Regions from separate parts of the Neorhizobium sp. P12A genome, predicted to be linked through region 1. Evidence: riboswitches for the same ligand, from Rfam matches in the RefSeq annotation. Region 1 holds a riboswitch; the other holds the start of a gene.

The links. Region 1 has a riboswitch for cobalamin ahead of DTW90_RS29375 (ABC transporter substrate-binding protein). Riboswitches for the same ligand answer to the same signal wherever they lie in the genome.
Region 2: linked by a shared signal. The riboswitch ahead of bluB (5,6-dimethylbenzimidazole synthase) and the one ahead of DTW90_RS29375 (ABC transporter substrate-binding protein) in region 1 are both predicted to bind cobalamin.

Annotation. Positions count from the first base shown of each region.
Region 1 covers NZ_QOVX01000018.1:38-4,249, reverse strand. The annotation lists gene DTW90_RS29380 (iron ABC transporter permease) at 1-788, opposite strand, end outside; gene DTW90_RS29375 (ABC transporter substrate-binding protein) at 800-1,816, opposite strand; cobalamin riboswitch at 1,987-2,215, opposite strand; gene DTW90_RS29370 (3'-5' exonuclease) at 2,609-3,583, opposite strand; gene DTW90_RS29365 (YkgJ family cysteine cluster protein) at 3,778-4,074, opposite strand.
Region 2 covers NZ_QOVX01000006.1:274,442-278,653, reverse strand. The annotation lists gene DTW90_RS19455 (TolB family protein) at 1-199, shown strand, start outside; gene DTW90_RS19450 (ankyrin repeat domain-containing protein) at 362-2,098, shown strand; cobalamin riboswitch at 2,139-2,352, shown strand; gene bluB (5,6-dimethylbenzimidazole synthase) at 2,395-3,120, shown strand; gene DTW90_RS19440 (DUF2865 domain-containing protein) at 3,080-4,212, opposite strand, start outside.

The sequences.
Region 1 (4,212 bases):
ACGATGCTGACAACAGTGGCCGTCATCAGCGCCGTCGCGCCTAGAAGGATCGCCTGCACGCGGCGCACTGGGATGCCCAACGACGCGGCTGCATCCATTCCGAAAACGAAGGCATCGAGCGCCCGCACATGCCAGAAACAGACGAGAAAGCCGACGACTGTGACCGGAGCTGCCAGATAAACATCCGGCCAGCGCACGCCGCTTAACGAGCCGAGCAGCCAGAACATCACGCCGCGGGCTTGCTCGGCATTGGCCGAGGTCGTGACGATATAGGACGTCAACGCATTGAAGAGCTGTGAGCCGGCGACGCCGCAGAGAATGATACGCTCGCCGGTGCCGCCCGCGCCGGCAGCCAGCAGGACCACCAGCGCGAATGCGAGAACGGCGCCAATGAACGCACCGCCCGACAGCGTCAGCACCCCATAACCGAAACCGAGGATCATGACGGCGACGGCCCCCGTGGACGCGCCTGCGGAAATGCCGAGCAGATAGGGTTCGGCGAGCGGGTTGCGCAGCATTGCCTGCAGCACTGTACCGCTCAACGCGAGCGCCGCGCCGGCGCTGGCCGCCACCAGGGCCCGGCTCAGCCTGTAGTCCCAGACGATCCCCTGATGGATGCGACTGATCTCGAATTCTGCGCCGAACAGGCGATTGGCCACCGCCTCGGCGGTCGTCGAGAGCGGAATGGAAATCTCGCCGATCGACACGGCGAGACTGATCGCGAAGGCAAGCAGGACGAAGCCAAGGACAAACAACAAAAGGAGCGACCAGACGCCCCGCCTTCCCATATCAAACCGTGTCACTGCGTCAGGCCAAAAGACTTGATCGCGCTGGCCAACTGCTCGATGCCGTCTACGGTACGGATCGATGGGCTCATTGCTTCGGCATCCATCAGAACGATGCGCTTGTCCTTCACTGCCGCCATCTGGCTGGTGACCGGGTCGTGATCGAGAAAATCGCGCTTCATCTTCGGATTGTCGGCGGCGTAACGACGCCGATCCATATCAGCCATGACGATCACAGCGGGATTAGCCGCGCTGATCGTTTCCCATCCGACGAGCGGCCATTCCTCCTCGGTCGTCACCACATTTGTAGCGCCCAGGGTCTTGAGGATATAGGCGGGAGCGCCGTTCTTGCCGGCGATGAAGGCGTCGCCATTGACCTCCTTGCTGGAAAACCAGAAGACGATGGGCACGTTCTTCATCTTGACGGATGCGACTGAGGCGACCGCGTCGGCCTCGCGCCTCTTCATGTCGGCGATCAGTGCGTCGCCACGATCCTTGACGTCGAAGATCTCCGAGAGCTCGGCGATTTCCTGATAGATCAGGTCCATGGAGAACAGTTCCTTGCGAACACCGTCGCCGCCATTGTCGTTGACCTTGGCGACGCAGTCGGCTGGCGACACATAGGTGTTGATTCCGAGCGCAGAAAACTGCTCGCGCTTTCCGACGGAACCCTGCGGCCCGACATGCCACTCAAATTCCGCAGCGACGAGATCAGGCTCCTGCCCGACCACGGATTCAAAGCTCGGCTCGTTGTCGGCCAGACGCCTGATCTTGCTGTTCACGTCGGCAAATTGCGGCAGCACTGGGCTGAACCAGACGGCCGTGCCTACAACCTTGTTTGAAAGACCAAGAGCGTAGAGCACTTCCGTCATGCTCTGGCCGATCGAGACGATCTTCGCAGGCGCCTTGCCGAAGGTAACCTTCAGGCCACAATTGGTGACGGTGAGCGGATATTGCGTGGCCGCGAAAGCGGGCGCGGCGACGAAGGCAAGGCCGCAGGCGACGGCAAGCAATTTTAAAAGCGATGTCATTGGTTGGTTCTCGATGTTTGCAGGAGGAGTTCGGCCCGGTGCGGTTTCAGAGGAAAGGCCGCACGCGAAAATCGGGCATGAGAAATCCAATCGAGGCCGATGGGCATCGCGATAAGCGAAGGGTCAGGTCTGTCATATCTGTTCCTTGTCCGGGCATCCCCGCCCGGCTGATTGGATGACGATTTGACGGCAGGTCTCCTGGCTCACGGATTTCTGCCGTCCATCTGCCTTCCCGCGGTTTTCGCAGTGGCATGGCCTCAAGGGCCCTTGGATGGTCGGCAATCCGCTTACAGTTGCGGGGGCAGCCACGGTCTTGGTCCCACTTTGGGTCGTCCGCACCGTGTTCCCTATTAATCCCCTCAGAGTCATCCTTGGGAAACCGTCGGCATCAGTTAAGGTCAACGACGCCTCGAGGTCAAGACGCTGTCGATTGCATTGGGTAGATGGTGTGATACCAGGCAGCGCGGCGCGCCCAGCTGACAAAAGGATCCGCTAGATTTCGCCAATGTTGAGGATGAATTGGGAGGCATCGACAAGAGACCTGTCAAGCTCGGTCTGAGAAAGCTGGAAAGGACGATGACGGGGGGTTTGGATCGTATCACGGTAATTCCTTTAGTTATGTTATTACATAACACTACTGCCTAAACCTTGTCCCAGTCAAGTCGACTTGCGTGCTTCCGGCGCTGCTGGCGACCATTGCCCCTTGGGGAAACCGGTTATATGCCCGGCCTACTGCTGATCGTCCCCAAAGAGTGCAAAGGATAGTGAGGCGGCTGCGACACAGCCAGACGGTCAAGCCCGAAACCGATCGAATGCGGTCAAGTGCCGGAAGGGCGGATCGGCTTCCGGATACCGATAGATATCGGAGCGGAGATAATTGAGCTCATCGTCTAGGTCCGCTTCATCAACTTCGATCCACCAGCATTTCGGGCGGCCATCGCTGCCATCGGACCAGCGGTAACCGCGCGCCTTGAGGTGATCCTTCATGTCGAACGGACTGTTTTCGGCAAAGATGCGGACCCGCGACCGCTGGCTTGCCTGATAGAGTTCGGCAAAAGGCGAGCGTGCGTCAGAATTGCTCCCTAGAGAGAGAACCTCGAGCAAAGCGAAGCAATCGTCGATGGCCCGATGGCCTTCATGAAAAAGACCCGCCTGCCCAACGAGATAGCCAAGTTTCGTTCCCTCGAACCCGCGCGACGACCAGTCGATCTCCACGTTGGAGCACGCCCATGCCTTGCCGGAAAACGATGCTGAGAAGGTTTCGCAAAAAGGGCGGTCGAACCGGGCATTGTGCGCGATGATCAGATCCGCAGGATCGATGATGTGCCTCAATGCCAGCATGTCGATAAACTGACCCGCCACCATTTCACCGGTGATGCCCGTCAGTTTAGTAATTTCGGCGGGAATAGACGTTGTTGGCTGCTGCAAGCCACCGTAAACGCCGGTGACGTCGCCGATCCCACCCTGCTCATCAAACGTGAAGCCTATCGCTCCGATCTCGATGATCTCATCCCTGCGATGATCGAGACCCGTCGTTTCCGTGTCGATAATGACGCCGCGGAGCGGATATTCGGGCCGAATTACTGACGCTATTCCACGCGGCTCGAGTTTTCTTAAGACACGATAGCGACCAGTCGCCGCCAGGTGGGCGATCATGCCCTCTTCGTGGAGGGTAGCCGGCGTCATTCGCTTCGTCGAAACGGCGCGAGGAGATCTTGCAGGCGCTCCGACGTCATTGTCGGAAAACATGTCGAATTGTGTGGTCATGCCTCTCAATCTTTGTCGCCGAAAATCGCCAGATATCATGCCGCCACTTTCAAGTCATGACCAGGCTGACTCACCTTGTTGGGATCTGAACCGGCGACACCAAGGCCCAAATCCAAAAACACCCGAAAACAAGCCTTTGAGACCTGGTAGAAACCGTGGAGCAGCAGGGCGGCTTTGTTGCTGTTGCCTTTCGTTTAGTCGAGCCCAAAAGACGAACGTGCCTCCAGACAGGCTCCGTCTCCTGGGACACAGGCCCGGCAGACATCGGGCCGAAGTTCGTAAACCAGACACGATGTCCGAGAACCAACAATGCCAGCCAAAGCAGAACAACGCGCCCCGTTGCACCGCATCCCCCGCTGATCCTCCGAAACAAAGCGCGCCGGTATAGCGTCGAGCTCCGCTTCCGTCTCGGTGGAAAATCTGGGCCAGGTGGGCGAGAACGAGCAGCAAGCACCGCAGGCTTCACAGTCAAAGTCAATTGGGACGGTCATGACCGTGTATTAACGCAATAGCCAGACAATGCTAGGCGATGTGGACGGATTGCGCATGTGGCCCCTTTGGGATTCCTGACTTGCACTTAGTCTGATTCATGGAGTGCCGACTGATTTGGAGGTCGGCATGAGCACGAA
Region 2 (4,212 bases), on a different contig from region 1:
AGTCGTCTTCATCTCCTACGACCCCGATGTGTTTGATCATCCGCGCGACCTGAACGTTCGGGTGCGCATGATGGATGCGGATGGCGGCAATGTCGAAACGCTGTTCGATCTGTTCGGTGGCCAGGGCACGATGAATTCGCCCAATTGGTCACCGGATGGTGATGAATTCGCCTTCGTTCGCTATGAGCCGGCGGCCTGAGGCCGCTGGACAGCGCGGATTTTTGCCGATAGCTTTTGATCGTTCGCAGGGCACATCCGATCCGCGGGAAGGGCAAGGCCCACCTGATGAATGATTTTTAGACTGCCACACCTCTTTTCAGTCTGTGGGCGCGGATACCGGACGTTATGAAAGGAGGTCTCCGTGACCACACGCTCCCTGGCGGCGAACGCCACGCTCGATTCCGTGAAAAAGCAGGCGAAAGCCTTTTTGAAAGCCGTGCAAACAGGCGATACGTCGGCGCTTGCGCGCGTGACGCCGTATTTCGCTGACGCTGCAGCAGTCGGGCTGCAGGATATCCAGCTGGTAACGGCTCGCGAATACGGGTTCTCGAGCTGGACCAAGCTCAAGGACCATCTGGAGCGATCGGGTAGCCGGGATGAGGCGAGGGATCAGCTTGCCAATCGCTTCCTGTCGCTTGCGACCGTGTCCTATTTCTCGCGTATTCCCGCCGATCCCGCCCGTTTCGACGAGGCCGTGGAGCTCCTTGACGCGCATCCCGATATTGCCGACGATAGCATCCATGTTGCCGCAGCGATGGGCGATGCGGCACGCGTCGCCCGCTGGCTGGACCGGCAGCCGCAATTGATCGAGCGAAAGGGCGGTCCCTACGATTGGCAGCCGTTGCTTTATGCTGCCTATGCCCGTCTTCCCGGCCATTCCACTCTCGACGTCGGCCGACTGCTGATCGCGCGTGGAGCCGATCCGAATGCCCTCTTTCTCGACAATGGCCAATATCGCTTCACGGCGTTGACCGGCGTCTTCGGGCAGGGAGAGGCTGGGAAAATCCGGCAGCCGGAACATCCGGGCTATATGACATTCGCGCGGCTGCTGCTTGACGCCGGCGCGAACGTCAATGACAGCCAGGCGCTCTACAACAGGATGTTCGAGCCGGATAATTCCTGCCTCGAACTGCTGCTCGAATATGGATTGAGCGCCAGCGACCGGAACAATTGGTCCGTGCGGGAAGATGGGAAGCTGGTCGAGAATTCGCAGACCGTGTTCGACTATCAACTCGCCTGGGCTCTGGAAAAGCGGATGCCGCAGCGGGTGCGGCTATTGGTCGAGCATGGCGCCGACGTCAACCGGCCGGTCAATGGGCGCACGCCCTATGAGTGGGCGCGGCTCGGCAACGAGAAGGAGTTGGTGGCCTATCTCGTGCAGCATGGAGCGGTCGCGGTTCGTCTGAAGGCGGAGGATTGGGCCTATGTCGCCATCATGAATAGCGAGCATCCAATCGATTATTTGCCGAGAATGATGGCGGCGCAGCAGACCAGCCCCGCCGATGTCCAGCGAAAGCACCCAACCATGCTGCATGAGGCCGCAGGCGAAAATGCCCTTGAGGCGGTTCGTCGGATGCTGGCGCTTGGTTTGGATGTGAACGCGATGACTAGCCGCACGCCGCTGCATGAAGCAGCACTCCACGGTCACATCGAAATGGTAAAACTGCTGATCGAGCATGGTGCCGATCCCACGATCCGCGATCCCTACTATCACGCGCCGCCGATCGGTTGGGCGGACTATAACGGCCATGCCGATATGGTGGAGTTCCTGAAGACGCAGCCGCTCGATATCTTTGCGGCGGCCGCCTTTGGTGAGATCGGGCAGCTGGAAGCATTGCTGGACGCGGATCCATCGTTGCTCGACCGGCGTTTTGAGAGCCTTCGACGATCCGGTGCGCCGAGCCCGGACCGAGATTGGCTGACGCCGCTGGGCTTTGCCATTCTCAATCATCGCGCCGATGCGGCGGCGCTCCTTGTCGGCCGCGGCGCCGATCGCTCCATTCGGGATGCCTCGGGACGTTCCTACGGCGATCTGGCGCGGGAGACGGGCGATGAGGCAATCATGAGGCTGTTCAGGAGGCCCGTTTCCTCTCGTTGAGACGTGTTGGCGATCCGCTTGCTTTCGGTAGGCGGATCGCGCATAGCTTTGATCGTCAGGTGCCCGTGCCAAGCGGGAGAATCGGGAAGCCGGTCAAAATCCGGCGCGTGCCCAACGCTGTGAGGCGGATGTCTGTCGCAGGAAAGAACTTTCGAATGTTCTTTCATATGGATGCCACTGGTTGTTAAACCGGGAAGGTAGCGAGAGGCAATCGAAGCCAAGCCAGAAGACCGGCCTGACGCGATAGGCCAAACCGCGCGGACGGCGGTGAGGTCGGCATTGTTGGGGATTTGACGATGCGACCCGATCCGAAGGATTTTCTTGTCCGTTCACAGGCATTTTCCGCGGCTGAACGAGAAGCTGTCTACCGCGCCATCGAAACACGGCGGGATGTTCGCGACCAGTTTCTGCCCGATCCGTTGCCCGATGCGCTGATTGCGCGTCTGCTCGGGGCCGCGCATAGCGCGCCGTCCGTCGGTTTCATGCAGCCCTGGAGTTTCGTGCTTGTCCGCGATCCCTTGGTTCGTGAGGCTGCGTGGCAGGCGTTCCAGCACGCTAACGACGAGGCGGCTCAGATGTTTAAGGGTGAGCGGGCCGTCAGCTATCGTTCCCTGAAGCTTGAAGGTATCCGCAAGGCGCCGCTCAGCATATGCGTCACCTGCGATCCTGACCGGGCCGGGCCGGTCGTGCTTGGACGCACGCATAATCCGCGCATGGATTCCTACTCCACGGTTTGCGCCATCCAGAACCTGTGGCTTGCCGCGCGTGCCGAAGGTGTCGGCATGGGCTGGGTCAGCATCTTCCATGATGCCGATATTAGGCTGCTGCTCGGCATTCCCGATAGAATCGAGATCGTTGCCTGGCTCTGCCTCGGCTATGTTGATGAGCTCTACAGTGAACCGGAACTGGCGGTTAAGGGATGGCGACAGCGGCTGTCGCTGGACGATCTCGTCTTCAGTGACCGCTGGGGTGAGGTTGGCCCTATTGCTCCGGCTGGGGGCCAGGCGCCAGGGGATGTTTGAGGTCGATCTTTCCCTCATCCGTCGACAGGAATTGCGGGCCGACCTGGCGGATCTTCCTGGCCGTCGGATCGTAAGGGCGGTCGGCTGGTGCGGGCTGGGCCGTCGTTGCAGTCTGCGGCTGGGGTGAGGGTGGCTTGGTCGTCGTGATCGTCGTTATGGAGCTATAGGGCGCGGCTGGCTGCGGCTGGACGCTCTGTGGCTGAATGCTGGCCTTCTCGCGCTGCATTTCTTCGTAATAGGCCGACATGTTGCAGGTGCAGGACGACTTCTCGCCGGGCGCGCGCTTGCGATAGGCAAAGGCGTAAGGCATGGCGCTGTAGGGCGCGCCTGTTGCCGCAGAGACCATTTCCGAGGATTCCTGGTTCGGCAAATAGCGGAAATAAAGTTCCGTCGGAACGCCGGGGCACATGCGCGAGCAGGTTTCCGCGTCATGCTGAAAATTGACCGGCGAGGCATTGGTGGTCAGCGGGAAGAAGCCGCCATCGCAGGTCCGCACGCAGACCGTCTGCAGGCCCGCGCCATAGGGACCGCCGGTGGGATAGTTCATCGGTGCGGCCTGGTAATAGTCATAGCCCGGCTGCGGGCCGCCGCTTCTGTCCATCGGCTGGATGAACGTGTCGGTCCGCATCGCCTGCTGCTCTGGTGTCGCGGGCACTTCGGGGCGATTGGTGATGATCGTATCGGGATTAGCCGCTGCGGAATCCTCGCATCCGTTTTGCCGGAGTGCCGTTTCAAGCTGATCGCGCAACACATCGTCTGAGCCGCCGGCGCGCTGGCTTTCGTCACGCCGCTCGATGAGAAATTGCAGGTCTTCCTGCAGGCGGCCAAGCGAGGTTTCGAGCTGATCGCAAACGGCGGCGTCCTGCCCGTTGATAATTACCCCACTGCCGGAGTGGCAGCCGCGATCCTGCATCTCCGCCTGAAGCCTGCGGACCGCCGATGTCTGCTCGTCGATGGCGTTTGAATATCTGCGGACCGAATGCGAGGTGCTGACGACCTCGGGGATGTTGGCGAGCCGTCCGTGGAGTTCGTCACAAACCGACTGGTTCTGCGCGGCGACCGGCGTAGCTGCGATCAGGGGCAATAGAAAAA